DNA from 3 places in the Paenibacillus barengoltzii G22 genome. Region 1 is predicted to be linked to each of the others. Evidence: riboswitches for the same ligand, from Rfam matches in the RefSeq annotation. Region 1 holds a riboswitch; each other region holds the start of a gene.
What was found. Region 1 has a riboswitch for cyclic di-GMP ahead of C812_RS10445 (CheR family methyltransferase). Riboswitches for the same ligand answer to the same signal wherever they lie in the genome.
Positions count from the first base shown of each region.

Region 2: another riboswitch for cyclic di-GMP. It lies ahead of C812_RS22160 (anti-repressor SinI family protein); the one in region 1 lies ahead of C812_RS10445 (CheR family methyltransferase).
Region 3: another riboswitch for cyclic di-GMP. It lies ahead of C812_RS22400 (glycosyl hydrolase family 28-related protein); the one in region 1 lies ahead of C812_RS10445 (CheR family methyltransferase).

Region 1 covers NZ_KE159653.1:466,924-470,203, forward strand. Annotated here, with positions in the region: gene C812_RS10440 (protein-glutamate methylesterase/protein-glutamine glutaminase) at 1-296, opposite strand, end outside; gene C812_RS10445 (CheR family methyltransferase) at 316-1,128, opposite strand; cyclic di-GMP riboswitch class I at 1,280-1,369, opposite strand; gene C812_RS10450 (RCC1 domain-containing protein) at 1,838-2,731, opposite strand; gene C812_RS10455 (SDR family NAD(P)-dependent oxidoreductase) at 2,903-3,280, shown strand, end outside.
Region 2 covers NZ_KE159652.1:350,989-354,268, forward strand. Annotated here, with positions in the region: gene C812_RS01715 (YuiB family protein) at 1-122, shown strand, start outside; gene C812_RS01720 (helix-turn-helix domain-containing protein) at 198-533, opposite strand; gene sipW (signal peptidase I SipW) at 622-1,254, opposite strand; cyclic di-GMP riboswitch class I at 1,824-1,908, shown strand; gene C812_RS22160 (anti-repressor SinI family protein) at 1,943-2,110, shown strand; gene C812_RS01730 (DnaD domain protein) at 2,312-3,280, shown strand, end outside.
Region 3 covers NZ_KE159654.1:590,809-594,088, forward strand. Annotated here, with positions in the region: gene C812_RS17425 (YveK family protein) at 1-262, opposite strand, end outside; gene C812_RS22400 (glycosyl hydrolase family 28-related protein) at 597-1,994, opposite strand; cyclic di-GMP riboswitch class I at 2,073-2,160, opposite strand; cyclic di-GMP riboswitch class I at 2,270-2,357, opposite strand; gene C812_RS17435 (glycosyltransferase family 4 protein) at 2,477-3,280, opposite strand, start outside.

The DNA.
Region 1 (3,280 bases):
CCGGCGTTTAAGGCGTCAAACACGGACGAACTGATCGCGCTGACCACGATAACGGGAATCGAATACTGAGGCAGCAAGCGCCGAAGAAATTCAATCCCGTTCATTTTCGGCATTTGCACGTCGCAGACCATGAGATTCGGATGATATTTTAATATCTTGTCCCTTGCTTCGAATGGATCCGCAGCTGTAGCTACAACTTCAATGTCAGGGTCCGTCGTAATCCCGCGGGCAATCATTTCGCGAAACACCATAGAATCATCTACGACCAGAACTTTAATCTTATTTCTGACCTGCATCCAGGCAACTCTCCAATCGTTACTCTTTGCGATAAACCGCAGGCATCACGTACTTAAATTTGGTGTGATCCCGTTGGATCGTTTCGGAATGACCAATAAATAAATACCCTCCGGGGACTAGACTGTCGTAAAATTTGTGAATCAGTTGCATGCGCGTACTTGCGTCAAAATAGATCATCACATTCCGGCAAAAGATCACATGAAACTTCTTTTTGAAGGGGAACGGATCCATGAGATTAAATCGCCGGAAAACCACTTCGTTTTTGATTTTGGGCTTCACTTCATATTGGTTCATCCCATGCGGATGAAAATAATTATGTTTCCAACGCTCCGGCAACAGCGCAACCTCTTCACGGCTGTAAATCCCTTTCTTAGCTTCAATCAGCACCTTTTCCGATATATCGGTCGCCAACAGCTTTGTATCCCATCCGAGCCGAGCATTTCCAAAAAATTCATTGATCAGGATGGCTAAAGTATAGGCTTCCTCCCCGGTGGAACAACCGGCGCTCCACACCCTCAAATCTCGATCTTTGATTTTGGGGACTTGTTCGGGGAGAACTTTGGCGCGAAACAAATCAAAATGATCTGATTCTCTCATAAAGTATGTATGATTGGTTGTCATCTGATTGATAAACGTTCTTGCGGCTTCGCCGCTCTGATCGGTAGCAATATAGTTCAAGTAGTCCGAGAAATTTTCCATGTTCAGCGAATTCAAGACGTTCCACAATCGGCCCATTACCAACGTTCTCTTCTCGTCGCTCAAATGAATCCCAAAATTTGTTTTGATATAACCGGCTAATTTGATAAATTCCTTATCTGAAATTTCAATCATCACTTCACCTCCCCTATACGAAGAGAGAGCCATAAGACTCTCCCGTTTGAGAATTACACCTTCGTTGCCGAATTCATGTTATCCGTTAAAAGAAAAACCCTTCTAGTTGTCTGGAAGGGCATCGTCAATGCATGAATTCAGCAATTCAGTCATTGGCAACCTGGCAATCATAGCTCTATTTCAGAACTTTAGACCCATGGCTTTGCGTCATTACTTTTCAGTAATTTTGCCCAGAAAATTATGAAGGTGGTTTATGCGAAAAAGATCAGATTATGTCGAATTCGACAGTGATTTTCGACATATTTCGATTTGTTATGTAAGATTATAGCAGTGGTCTTGAAAAAAACAATGAACAAAACGAAAATTTTCAGGTTTAAAATGTAAGATAGGCGTATAGTCCTATTTTTAAATTAATTTTAGACAAATTTCAGAACTTTGAGAGTTTTCCTAACATCACCCGAACCCAAAAAAGCCCTGCCTCCCTCTCACATTTTTTAGTGAAAGTGGAAGCAAGGCTTATGGGAGGAAGTTCATCCTCAAGGACCCTGAGATTGCGATTTCAGCTGTCGCTGCTGTTATCGCAAATGCTGCTTTTAAACGCATGCTTTTTGCCAGTTTCATAGAGTTCGAACCTCCTATGTGTTTTGAGTTTCTGTACTCTATGATAAGGGCCAATATTAATGAGATATGCTGATAGTGTTAAATAGGGTTAAAGTAACAAATTTATCCCTCTCCACTTGCTAACCTCACATTGACCGTACTCATTATGGCCAGTCGCCACAACCGAGCCATCCGCCTTTAGACCAAGCGTATGCGCACATCCTGCGGCAATGGCAACAATTTCACGCCAGTTGCTGACCTCGCATTGACCATATTGATTCGAGCCCGCTGCCACTACGGTGCCGTCCGATTTCAATCCAACCGTATGGTAGCTACCGGCAGTAACTGCCATAATTCCGCGCCAATCCCCTACCTCGCATTGGTGATGCTTGTTCGACCCTGTGGCTACGACCGTGCCATCCGATCGAAGACCTGCGGTGTGGAGATAACCGGCCGCCACGGACTTGATATCATGCCACTGGCTCACATTACATTGGCCGTAGCGATTGTTACCGGCCATGATCACGGTACCGTCGGCGCTCAGACCAGCGGTATGCCAATCCCCTGCTGCGATCGCCACGATATCCCGCCAACTGCTGACTTCGCATTGGCCTTCCGCATTCCGCCCCACGGCCACCACCGTACCATCGCCTCTTAACCCAAGCGTTCTGCGCCAACCAGCCGCAATGCTTACGACTCCGCTCCATTCGCTCACTTCGCATTGCTGATGCCCATTCCAGCCCGTGGCAACCACCGTACCGTCCGAACGAAGCCCTACGGTATGCGACTTTCCTGTGTTCGTTGCCATATGAACATTACCTGCCGCCACCGCCACGATCCCCCGCCAATCGCTGACATCACACTGGCCATTTCGGGCATCTCCTACAGCCATCACTGTACCGTCCGAACGAAGTCCAACGGAATGCCGCGGGCCAGCCGCTAAAGGGATATTCATCTGGTGTACTCCTTGGAACGCCGATATTTTCGGAGAAACTGGCTCCATAGTTATCCCCCTTGCCAAGAAATCAAGCTATCCCCATCATACGAAAGGCTTCCTAAAAAAATCAAACAAAATCATAAGTTTCACGTCTCGAACCCGGAACGGTCGAAACTTATGATGAAAGTGTGTCATAGCTAGCCGCCCTGACTTGGGCGTGCTATTCGGAGGTGATGTATGAAGCGATCACCGCAAGTCGTTTGGATTACAGACGCCGACCAGCCGACGGGCAAAGCATTGATCCGTCGCTGGGCTAAGGATGGCGCCCATCTCCTGCTAAGCAGTCCGTCCAATGGCATAGAGATTGCAGCTGAAATCAACTTGGCTAAGGCTTCCGGCTCCAAAGTGCTCGTAAGCAATGTCGATTTAAGCTCCGGCACCAACGCAAACGAACTTGTGCTGCAAGCAGAACGGGAGCTTGGTGCCCTGCAGGTGCTGATCCATAACCATGACCTGTTCGTACCTTTTTCCGTTGAAGCCGGCTCTGAAGCATTGTTCCGCGAGGTGATCAACATCAACGCAAAATCGGCCTTTCTTTGCACGCAAGCTGCCGGG
Region 2 (3,280 bases), on a different contig from region 1:
GGACCTATCTGGCATCGTTCCGGCTGGTCGATTATTTGACGGCATTCGCCGGGCTGTGCGGGGCGATCCTGAGCGGTTGGACGATTCGAAAGCTGCGGCTAGGCGGATACAAAATGTTTTAAAACAAAAGCGCGAGTGCCTCGGGATACCTCTGAGGTCTCGCGCTTTTTCTCTGTGTACATTTACTAGTTGTATCGTTATTCCTGCTGGGTTCGCTTCCATTTCTGATATTCAAGGAAATCCTTAAATTCCTTCTTGCTGACGCCCGAAGTCATCGCTTCCTGCACCAACTCCGACCATTCCGGATCAAGTAATTCCGGTGCGGGGCGGTCGCCGTACAATAGCAGGTTGATCGAGACGTTGAGAGCGTCGGCTATCTTCTGGATGAAGGAAATCGAGGGATTCGATTGAATATTACGCTCCACGTTGCTGAGGTAGGATTTTGCCACATCCGCCTTCTCCGCCAGCTCGGACAAGGAGTACCCTCGGTCTTGCCGTAGTTTCTGAATACGCTCGCCTATATGTTCTGCCATGTAGCCGTCGCCCTTCTATCAGAAAAATATTTTTTGATGTCATTATATCAGAATAAATGATATCGGACAAAGGTGTTAAGTCGGATGTTCAACGATGCATTTGTCCTTGTTCGGCTTGGTTTGATGCGTCAATTCTGGCTGGGGACTTCGCGTCCGACTGCAAATGATGCACTTCCGGTTTTTCATCTTCTAGTCTGGCGATCGCTTTCCACAGGACAACAACCGTATAAAGAAATAAGAGGAGTCCTGGGAGGATCAACAGGGTGACCTTCCCTGTTTTCGAATCGGCAAAACTTAAAATATAGCCCGCGTACGGTATGTTTAATCCGGTATATACGCCGGTTACATGCGCAGGGTGTACCAGTTTCACATCGGCAGCATTGTTATTATCGCCTTTTGTTCGATACAGCACCTGGCCGCTGTGTTCGTCCTGTGTCACCTCAACAATCCGGTGGGTTATCCGCTTGTTATCCCTGGACTGAAAGGTGATGACGTCGCTGACGTTAAAACGGGTCATATCTCCGCCCGGTTGAATGATCACGACGGAACCTCTTGGGATGACAGGGTCCATTGAGTCGGACAGAACTGTGCTTAGCTGATAACCATAGATGGTCGATTCGCTATCGAAAACCTTTGAGAGTACCACTGAGCCCGCCACGGTAAAGAAGGCCGCCGCCATTAGGAACGTCAGCGCGTTGCCTAACCATTTACGAATGCGCATGATATTCACCTACTTCCGAAGGAATCGCGTTCTCTTACGCCAACGTCGTCCTCCCCATCCTTCGGCTCGGACAGAATCGGCAGGTTTCATTTCCGTGTGATCCTCGCGTACGTTGGTGAATTCGCCAAAGCTTGTGTCAACCTGGCGGGTTCATAAGTGCAGAGTCGAGAAAATCAATTCGGATTACTTCCTGTTGTTCGCTATTAATTTCGTTATTGAGAACGGATGCTGTGATTCGAATATACCCGAAATGTTTAAGGATAGGAAAGGCGAAAATCCAGCAATTTGTTCTTAAACAGGAACAATTATCTTTCTTTTCCTGAGAATATCTAGTAATTTTCATCCGTTTTCACAGTTTGTGTTCTCTATAAGAAACAATGTTTAGCTCTCGATCAGTGTCGAATTTTGGCCCAATCTGACAAGAGGGTTCGGGATTAAACAAAATAAGCTATCTTTTTCGACGAAAACGGGTTGGTGAATTTACGTAGAATGACATACTTTTCAAATTTTAGACGCTATAATAATTAGCAAGATGCTTACTAACTAAGGAGATGCATTAGCTCAGAAGCACCAGATAAGGGTAAACCTGCTGAAAAGCAGGGGCGCAAAGTCTCAGATCTAAGGTAGGAATACTAAGATGGCTGGACTGCCTGGGACAAAACCAAATGATCTTAGGAGGAGATTGTTGTTGAAGAAATCCGCCCAGGTTATTTCTTATGACCCCGGCAACGTTGACCCGGAATGGGTGATTTTACTCGCCATGGCAAAAGAGGAGGGGGTCTCGATTGATGAAGTTCGGCGTTTTTTAGCCGGAGATCGCTCTTATTTAGAAGAGTGGCATTTACATAACAAATAGATGAAGAAGAAGAGAGGTCAAGGGCCGCCCTATCAGGGGGCGGTTCTTTTTTTGGGGTTATTCGACCGAGAACATAAGCCCTGGTGCAGCTCAGGAAGAAAAAGGGAGATTTTTGTAGGCTGGGGGCGATTCAGGACGACGTCTTTTATGCTAAAATAGAGGAAGTCTATTTGGACGTGATAGGGAAGGAGCGATGAAGCCGTGCGCATGAACAACATGCTGCATTTTACTGAAAATCACCGTTATTGCGTATATCGTGACTTCGGACTCAGTCCCGTCGATGGCAGAATGCTAGGTTTGATCTATCAACCGATGGTCGGGGCGTTCGCAATTTCGCTGTACCGATTGCTTGCGGAGCATGTTCCCCAGGAGCAGGTTGGATATTCGGAGGTGGAGCAGCAGCGGAAGCTGTTCCTGACCCTTGGCCTCGATCCAAGCGAGAAAGGGCGGAAGTTTCTGATTGAGCAGACATCCCGGTTGGAGGCGGTCGGGCTGCTTCAGACGAACCGGCTCTATGTTCCGGACAGCGATGATTATATTTACGAATATGAGCTTCAGGCCCCGCTGGCACCGGCGGAATTTTTCCGGACACAGCATCTGACTTTGCTGCTGCGAGATAAGATCGGGAAGTTCGCGGTGCTGTCTCTGCGGGAGCAGTTGTTCCGCGGAGAACCGGAGGCATGGTCAGGAGTTGGCCTGAATAAGGAAAATATTACGGTTCCGTTCTATGAGATCTTTGAGCTGAACACGCATTCGATAGATTATGAGCTGGAGCAGGCGATCGCCGAGACGTCGATCGCTAGGCAGCCGGGGCTCAAGCTGGCGCTGGAAGAGGATGCGATCAACTATGCGGACATCATCCTGCGTTTTCCGCGCGAGTCCCAGAACCGCTCCTTCGTTGAGGCGCTGCGCTTTGACCCGGAAGGGATGGGGGTGGTGAATTATGTGGCCCGCAAGTACGATTTAAGCGTCCAGGATATTTGCCGGCTGTTGGACGAGGACGGGGTCTTTGATCCAGGCGGCGGGATCCTGTTGGATGCGCTCCAGCACAGGGCCAACCTGCAGTTCCGCCAAGGCAAGCGCCGTCAGGAGGAACGCGAGGTGGCTTATGGCAAAATCGTCGCGTTGCGCGGTGAGGAGCCGCAGGCAGAAGACGATTCCGTTCAAGCG
Region 3 (3,280 bases), on a different contig from region 1:
GTGTGGCTTTGATAATAATTACTAGAGTGTCGGGGTCTGTCCTGACTTTGATCCGTTTTAATAATTCATATGCCGTTTCCTTGGTCTGTAGTTTATTTTTTGCTTCATTGGCAATAAATCGACTCTCAATCGCATCCTCATACGTTTTAGTTAACATCTGACTGGCCAAAAATTCGGTGTAAGTCCCCGCCTCGGTAGAAGCAATCGTAGCTACCAAGCTTGCTGTCGCTTGATATTGAGGTTTGGCCAGCGTATTAACCAAAAAAACGCCTCCCTCACAGACTAGAAGCGTAACAATAAAGGCAATCATGTGTTTTCTTAAGATTTTAAACAAACCGCTACTTTCCAATAGCTCCACCTCAGTCGATGTCAGAATATCACTCCAAAATAAGTCCCAGAAAATCAGTCATGAAAAAATAGGATAGGCATTTAAAACTAGGAAAATAGTCACCTAAATATAACCTTATATTAACACAAATTGCAATCAAGAGAAGAATGTTTTTTGTGACGCATTTGAGAGACAAACAAAAAACAGGTTTATGAAAAGACGGTTGTCTCCTCATAAACCTGTTAAACTCTATCAAAGTGATGATTTATTATAAGTTCGATACTACCTCAACATTGACGTTCGATTTTGCCAGTTGGATGTTGAAGGCTTGTCCCTTAACGATGTTGTCCTTAACCACGATATCCTTCTGGATGCAATTCGCAAGATAGGTGGTCAGGTCGATTCCGCCCTTCGTTGTTTCAATTTTGTTGCCCTCGACCGTTCCGTTCTCCGCATTCTGCCAAGTCCAGATTCCTTTCTCGGCATGCTCGATCGTGTTGCTCGAAATGGTGAAGTTCTTCGTATTCCCTAAGCGAATGCCCGTGGTTCCCGCAATCACACTTTGCTGCCCCATTTTAATCTTGTTCCCTTTGATGGTCACATGATTAACGGTCTCATCGGCGCTGACTTCAATCGCAGCGTAATAACTGCCAACCCCTTCAATGCGATTGTCCGAAATGCTGTTGTTCGAAGCGTAGACGCTGATGCCAGCGTACATGTCAGGAGCCAACTGACCTTTATCTTTACCTTCGTAATAGTTGTTATTGAGATAGGAGTTCGTGATGACATTGCCGCTGACCGTAATCCCTTGGGCGTAAATCTTGATCGCACGTTTAGCGTTGAAGCTGAAGGTATTGTTGGCAATCAAGCTGCCCGCGTCCCGGCCCGTCCCACGATCCAGGTTCGGGTCTTCATAGAAAATCCCGTCCCCATCGTCGGCTGAACCGATGTGATGGATGTTGGAGTTCGTGATTCGAACGTTCGATGCAACCTTCTCTGCCGATCCCCAGGTTGTTGTAATATAGATGCCTCTGGAGATCAAGCTGCCGGCTGTCAGATTCACAGCCTTGATATTATAAATTTCAGAATTTGTGATTTCAATGTGATTGGTATCGCCATAAATGACAATCCCCGAGACGACACCCGTATAATAATCGCTGGCCGGGTCACTGCTATGCGTCGCATTGGCTGCCGCGATCCGATTCACCTTGACGAAGGAGCTGCCTCCCCCGATAACCAGAACACGATTTACGGCATGATTGCCATCCAGCATCAAGTCGGAAATTTCAATCCCAGTACCCGATGCATGGATCATTTCCCATCCAAATTTGTGAGCATCTGCTTGAATGATCGACTTCTTGCCTTCGCCTTTAAGCGTAGTTCCGCTCTCAACGATCAGCGTGTTCACTGGATTCACCAAGTATGTGCCTTCAGGTAAATATACCGTTCCTTTGCTGCTTGCTGCGAGATCCAAAGCCCGTTGAATTGCCGACGTATCGTCAGTCACTCCATCGCCTTTGGCACCTTGATCCTTCACATTAATCATTTGGGCGTCCTTTGGCTCAGCGTACGCAGCCACCGGATTTATAGAGAAGTTAAATAGGAATCCGACTGCAACGACCAACGTGATGAGCACGAATTTCTTAATCGATTGATTTGCTGCCATAAAGGACACCTCAAATTCGATAGGATAAAAAATAGAAAGCCCCCGTTTCAGGAAGCCTTCTATCTCATCCTGAAAACTTTCGGGAACTGGCTGGCATGTGATCTGCGACCACGAAGCCCCTGTAGCTTTGCGTCCCGCACTTTCATGCGGTTTGCCTTTTCGATGTTCTCGTATTCAATTCTGAGGTTTGGAGTGGAGTCAGTTTCTGAGGTTCGAGTCAATAAAAAAAGAACCAAATAACTATAGTTATAAGGTTCCTCATCGGAAACCTGTATGTAGGGAGCTGGCTGGCATGTGATCCTCGATCACGAAGCCCCTGTAGCTTTGCGTCCCACCCTTTCGAGCGGTTTGCCTTTATTCGACATTGCAGGCTTAAAATATGTTAGATTATGGTTCTATAGTAGCATATCATCTATGAATCTGTAAACTAGCACTCTACTAATATTTTACTAGACGACAAAATGTTCCATTGGATGCCTGATTCACATCCGGTCTTTATAGACAGAGGTTAATTCCTCCAGCACGTTCTCAATCGCATACGTCCCCGTAAGCAGATCTCGTCTTGCAGCTATCTCCTGCCGAAGCAAGGGATCGTGATATAACTGCAGAATCCGATCAGCAAAGGCATCGGCATCGCCGAGCTCGACCAGAAATCCATGGACGCCTTCCCCGACAAGGTCCCGGTTTCCCCTTACCCGAGTTGCCACCACAGGAAGGCCGCTGGCGATCGCCTCCATAATATTGACCGGCAAGCCCTCCTGCCGGCTCGAGGATACCGCTACATCCGCCAATGCGTAAATGTTCTCCATGTCCTTCCGGTGTCCGAGAAAGGTAACATAAGGTTCCAGCCCTTTCTCAGCAACGAGACTTTTGTAGAACGCCTCCAGTTTCCCTTTGCCGGCAAGCAGCAGCTGCACATTCGGAATGGCATCCTTTAATTTTTGGATCGTCTCCAGCAGGAGCGTCTGGTTCTTGCGATGAATCATTTCCGCCGCATATATGAGAACAAAACGGTCTTGTCCGACGCCATACTCTTCTCGCAATTGCCGCTTTTGTTCCGCTGTAGGCGGTTTAAATCTCTCGAAGCTGATCCCGACCCCATGCACAAAATGGATGAGCCCCGGTTTGAATTTCCCTCGTTTAGCCCGCTCGAAATCCTCATCATTCATCGTTACCAGAACGTCAGTATACCGAGAAAGCCACTTCTCCACCGGATAGTAGATCAACCAATTGATGCGAGAAGCCCCCTTGTAAAAATGAAAACCATGAGCAGTATAGACGACTTT